Regions from separate parts of the Neobacillus sp. SAB-20_R2A genome, predicted to be linked through region 2. Evidence: predicted binding sites of a transcription regulator. Region 2 holds the regulator's gene; the other holds the start of a gene.
What was found. Region 2 encodes NrdR, which represses ribonucleotide reductase genes. Its sites were predicted from a motif close to AACACNATATATNGTGTT; they were not measured.
Positions count from the first base shown of each region.

Region 1: V5M37_RS21465 (vitamin B12-dependent ribonucleotide reductase) is a predicted target of NrdR. The motif match lies at 1,253-1,270, and genes of this name have one in related genera.

Region 1 is NZ_CP145895.1:4,381,817-4,385,000, reverse strand. It holds gene V5M37_RS21475 (rhodanese-like domain-containing protein) at 1-74, opposite strand, end outside; gene V5M37_RS21470 (lipoate--protein ligase family protein) at 256-1,092, shown strand; gene V5M37_RS21465 (vitamin B12-dependent ribonucleotide reductase) at 1,422-3,184, shown strand, end outside.
Region 2 is NZ_CP145895.1:4,656,732-4,659,915, forward strand. It holds gene V5M37_RS22885 (replication initiation and membrane attachment family protein) at 1-961, opposite strand, end outside; gene nrdR (transcriptional regulator NrdR) at 1,010-1,471, opposite strand; gene V5M37_RS22895 (hypothetical protein) at 1,574-1,972, opposite strand; gene V5M37_RS22900 (glyceraldehyde-3-phosphate dehydrogenase) at 2,074-3,105, opposite strand.

The DNA of each region.
Region 1 (3,184 bases), 270 kb from region 2:
TGATAAAAAAAAGTAAAAACAGAGTAGATGATAACCGCTACGACAATGATTAATAAAACATAAAGTGAATTCAACTTCTATTTGCCCCCTTCAAGCTTGTTGCACTAGTATTTATTATATAAGTCATTTTCTTAAAGATAAAGAAGAATGGACAAAAATCTTCTTAAAAAATTATACCAAAAACATCTCATTTTGAAATTCCCCCTCATTTTGATAGACTAGTAAAAGGAAATTATAAATAAAAGAGGTTTTTCTATGGAAAAAGAAATATGGCGGTTTATCGATTCTGGCAATAGTTCTCCTGCTTTTAACATGGCATTGGATGAAGCCTTGTTAGATTGGCACAGCGAAGGAAAGATTCCACCGGTGATCCGATTTTACGGCTGGAACCCGCCGACGCTGTCCGTTGGTTACTTTCAAAAGGTTGAAAAAGAAATTGATATGGAAGCGGTAAAAACACACAGGCTTGGCTTTGTCAGAAGACCAACTGGAGGCAGAGGGGTTCTCCATGAGCATGAACTGACATACAGCGTCATTGTTTCAGAGGAGCATCCAGCAATGCCCAAAACAGTTACTGAAGCTTATCGTGTAATTTCTGAAGGGATTTTAAAAGGATTTCATCAACTGGGACTAGAAGCATATTTTGCTGTTCCGAAAACAGCAGAGGAACGGGATGCCTTAAAAAATCCTAGGTCCGCGGTTTGCTTTGATGCCCCCAGCTGGTATGAGTTGGTGGTGGAAGGGCGCAAGGTCGCAGGAAGTGCTCAAACACGGCAGAAGGGTGTCATTCTCCAGCATGGCTCGATTCTTTTAGATCTGGATGAAGACAAGCTTTTTAGCTTATTCAAATACCCAAATGACCGGGTGAAGGAGCGGATGAAAAAAGCATTCAAGGATAAGGCTGTTGCCATTAATGCGATTAGTCCGCGAAGGATTACTCTCGATGAGGCCAAGGAAGCTTTTTATAAAGGATTCGCAGAAGGTTTAAATATTGAGCTTGAATCCTATCAGTTGACAGATGAAGAGCTTGCCTATGTTAATAAGCTCGCAAAAGAACGGTATGAAAATGATGAGTGGAATTTTAAGAGATGACTTGCTAAAGCGGCTTTGCCGCTTTTTTCCTATTTCATTGGAGGCAACCGGCGAAAATTGTTAAAATTTCTCGTTTTATAGCGAAAATTGCACTATATCTTTTATTTTCTCGTGAATCTATTTATTTTAAAGTTTGACAAAATAATTGTTTTTTGCATGACATACAATATATAGGGGTGTCGAAAATATTTTCGGTACTATATATTGATTTTTTGTTGCCATGCTATGTTCAGATATGGTAACTTAAATTTATTAAATCAACTAGATAAGCAAAAGCTTACTAGATTCTTACACAAGATAGAGAATATATAGATAAAGGAGTTGTATTCATGTCTGTAGTTTTTAGACAAGAATTGAATATTGATTTTGGGAGGTTGAATGAGGATATCCGCCTATTTCCACAGGTGCACCCGGTCACCCCAGATATGAAAATAACTCACAAGGGTGTTTCGCGTTTAGTCATGTTAGACCGCTACACCTTCAAAGATACTGAAAAAATCACCCTCACAAATGGCGACTTTGTTGTTCTTACGATTAAAGAAGATCCAAAATTCCCGGCACGCGGCCTAGGATACATTCAGGAAATCGATTGGGAGAAGAAGAAAGCTAAGGTTTTAGTAGAAGAGGAATTTAGAGGTGTCCTCGATGGTGAAGCAGCAGAAACTGGAGTTATTTATAGTTCGCTGGATGTCATTGAGAAGCCGTTAGAGCTTTTCTATGAGCAGATTGCTAAACGTGTTGCGACTGGCATTGCTGCTGTAGAAGAGACGGAAGAGAAGCGCATCGAATGGACAGAAAAGTTCTATCAAGAGCTAGTAAGCTTGAACTTCATTCCGGCCGGCCGTGTGCTTTATGGCGCGGGCTCTGGCACTGAGGTAACTTATTTCAACTGCTATGTAATGCCGTTCGTAGCAGATTCCCGTGAAGGAATCTCCGACCACCGCAAGCAGGTAATGGAAATCATGAGCCGCGGTGGCGGTGTTGGAACCAATGGTTCGACATTACGGCCAAGAAACACTTTGGCAAGAGGTGTAAACGGCAAATCGTCTGGTTCGGTTTCTTGGTTAGATGATATTGCGAAGTTGACTCATTTGGTCGAACAGGGGGGCTCGCGCAGGGGCGCCCAGATGATCATGCTGGCGGACTGGCATCCTGACATCATTGAATTCATTATTTCTAAGATGCAAAATCCTAGAATCCTTAGATTCTTAATTGAAAATACATCTGATGAAACAATCAAAAAGCTTGCTAAAGAAAAGTTGAAATTTAAACCATTCACTCTTCAAGAAGAAGCGATGTACCAAGGAATTGTAAATTATAAGAACATTCCTGGTTATGGTGGTTTCAGCGAATCAATTATTGCAGATGCTGAGGAAAAACTCGCAACTGGCGGTACTTATTCAGTTCATAATCCAGAGTTCCTCACTGGGGCAAATATCTCTGTTTGTTTAACAAAAGAATTTATGGAAGCTGTTGAAAACGATGGTGAATATGAACTTCGTTTCCCTTACGTAGAAAACTACGACCAAGAGGAAATGAAAATCTATAATGAAAAATGGCATGAAGTTGGAGATGTTCGTGAGTGGGAAAGACTGGGTCACAAAGTTCGCGTCTACAAAAAAATTAAGGCAAAAGAACTTTGGAACTTGGTTAACATTTGTGCGACTTACTCTGCAGAACCTGGTATCTTCTTCATTGATAATGCAAATGACATGACAAATGCGAAAGCATATGGTCAGCAGGTAGTAGCAACGAATCCATGTGGTGAGCAGCCACTCGCACCATTTTCTGTCTGTAACCTTGCTGCAGTAAACCTTGCAGAAATGGCGGATAAAGAAACTAAAACAGTAGACTTTGAAAAATTGAGAAATACAGTAGCAGTTGGCGTCCGCATGCAGGATAACGTCATCAATGCTACCCCATACTTCTTAGAAGAAAACAAAAAGCAAGCTCTCGGTGAACGCCGCGTCGGTCTTGGTGTAATGGGTCTGCACGACCTGCTTATCTACTGCGAGACTGAGTACGGTTCGCCTGAAGGAAATAAGCTGGTCGATCAAGTTTTTGAAACAATTGCAACTACAGCTTACAAAGA
Region 2 (3,184 bases):
GCAAAGGGGACGTTGTTTCCAAATAATGAATGAGCTTCTCTTCCTTTGTTTTTGGCTCTTCCGTTTGAACCCGATGGGCAGCCGGCTGGGTACGTTCGATGAGTGTCGGCAGCTGGTCATAGTTCACAAATTGATACCAATCACGCGCAGCTTTTCGCAACTCTTCCAAATCAATTTCATTTGCCTCATTAACAGCACTGAGAATAATATTTTTCATTTGAATAGCATCGATATTATAAAGAAATGCGAGTTTACTAATAACCTCTTTTACCTTATGGTTTAAAGCTTTGTTCGGGACAAGCGATTCATTTAAACCGGCGATAAGCAGATCAAAATCAAACGTACCGATATCAATTTGCACACCACTTGAATCGTGACGCCCTATAAAGTGCTGGTCTGTATCGGCAGCAAGATCCTCAGAGTTATCCTGCATATATTGGATAGTACCGGGTGTTGCTGACATAAACACTTCCTGAAACGCCTTAGTGGTTTCCTGATATCCTGTACCTTTTGGGATTTGCTGTTCCGAGAAAAAGCGTTTTAAACGGGAAAAATGATTTTTTCCAATTTTACGATAAAGATAAATGTTAAGCATACCATCCAAAAAAAACTGGTCCGGGCTTAACGGAGGGTGGAGTTCATAAATAAAGGAACGCACCTCATCCTCCGTTTTAACATAAGTCTTCACCAAGCCGATTCCTTCGAGTTTTAGGCGTGCTTCATAGATTTCATTTAGATTCCGACCTAGTAGATTCATTAATAAATGGTGTGTGGAGGATTCCGACCATAATCGATTTTCTTCCAGTTCAGCCCAGAGTGTCATATACAAGCTAAAGCAAGTTGACCCAATTAAAGGCTGGTATAAAAATGTCAGCACTTTTCGGTCATACTCATGCAGCAGTCCATTAGCGGTAACAATATAACGATCGATTGGAAGTATTTCCTGCCAATGCTGCGCCATTTTCATTCAAACCTTTCCTATTAGCTAAAAAAGAGCCGAAACAGCTCTTTATAATTTCTCTTTGTTCATTAATTCTTTTAATTCTTCGATAAAAACATTGATATCTTTAAATTGGCGGTAAACTGATGCAAAGCGGACATATGCAACCTCATCTACTTTTGAGAGCCTGTCCATTACCATTTCGCCAATCTCATCACTTTTAATTTCAGAAACACCCTGACTTCGAAGAGCTTTCTCTACACCATGTGTAATGTCCTCTAATTCCTTTAAAGCAACAGGGCGCTTTTCACATGCCTTAATAAGCCCGCGCAGGATTTTATCGCGGCTGAATTCTTCCCTCGTTCCTTCCTTTTTGACGACAATTAAAGGAATCTCTTCGATTTTCTCAAATGTAGTAAAACGGTACCCGCATTCTTCGCATTCTCGTCGTCTTCGTGTTGCACGTCCCTCATCCACAGGCCGGGAATCAAGTACGCGTGTGCCATAATTCTGACATGAAGGGCATTTCATCTCCTAAACCAACTCCAAATCTAATAGGTAAATCCGAACATTTTCCGCAACAATTCTTACTATTATCTTATAAAAAAGAACACCTTTTCACAAGTAAAAGTATTAATAGTTTTTTCCTGTTCCAATATTGGTATGTACTTGGCTAATTCGCTTATAGTAGGCGACAATACGTTTTTTTAATTCCGGATAGGTCCCAAGCATTGCGAACTTTTCGGATGAAATAGTAAAATCCACAGCTGTTTCCATCGGTTTAACAGAGACAATTGTTGCAATAAGAAAACATGGGAAGGGCTTCTGAATATCAACAGCAATCTCGCCGTGCTCCTTAGAAACCGTTGTAACATGGCAATCAGCATCTTCTTTAAAAATTTGTTCTACCGAATCGAAAACCTGATTGAATGTCCCTTTATAATAATGAGTTTTTAAAGAATCATCAGTTTGTTTATCTGTTGTTTCAATTTGTCTTTTAAAACGGGTAAAGAGCCCCAATAAAATCGCCATTAGCGTCCCTCCTTGTAAACCTTTGTTTCTAGTGTATATCAATATCCCGAAAATATAAAAAGAGGTGCCTGTAAAGCAACCTCTTTTTAATCTTATCTTATTTAGCTAACCTTTACCTGCGACATTTTAGCCATTTCTTCGGCGACAAGTAAACTTAAGTCGACTACTCGTGTAGAATAGCCCCACTCATTATCATACCAAGCCAATACTTTTACTTTTCTTGTCCCCATTACCATCGTGGAAAGTCCATCGATAATGGCGGAATGTTCATTCGTATTAAAATCGACTGAAACTAATGGTTCCATCGTAAAGTCTAAAATTCCTTTTAACGGACCTCCGGCAGCTTCTCTAAACGCCTTGTTAACATCATCCACCGTTACATCTTGCTTAAGGTCTACAACTAAATCAACAAGGGAAACATTTGGCGTTGGAACGCGCAGTGACATTCCATGTAGTTTGCCCTTCAATTGCGGCAGAACAAGAGATAGTGCTTTCGCTGCTCCTGTCGTAGTCGGAATGATAGATTGTCCGCACGCACGAGCCCGTCGTAAATCCTTGTGTGGATTATCGATATTTTTTTGATCATTTGTGTAAGCATGAACAGTGGTCATTAATCCGCATTCAATTCCAAATTTATCATCTAAAACCTTTGCAACTGGTGCAAGGCAGTTTGTTGTACAAGATGCATTAGAAATAACTTCATGGTGTTCAATATCGAGCATTTCTTCATTTACACCCATAACAATCGTAACGTCTTCATTCTTACCCGGTGCAGTAAGGATTACCTTCTTTGCTCCCGCTTCTAAATGCAGCGCAGCCTTTTCCCTAGCGTTAAACTTTCCAGTTGCTTCAATGACAATATCAATTCCCAATTCTCTCCATGGAAGTTCTTCTGGATTACGATTACTTAAAAGCTTGACTCTTTTTCCATTTACAAGCAGTTCATTATCTAAAGGGATAACTTCTCCCTGGAATGTTCCGTGATTGGTATCATATTTAATTAAATGTGCTAACGTTTCAGCAGGATAGCTTGCGTTGATTGCGACAACATCCAGCTTTTTCTCAAGGATTGCTTGTCTAAAAACCATCCTTCCAATTCTTCCAAACCCGTTAATGGCAATTCTTGCTCTCATTTTACGGCCCCTTCCGCATTAATGTTATACTTTTATCTCCATCTGATGGTATTAGTATAACACATTTAGTTTTATTTGT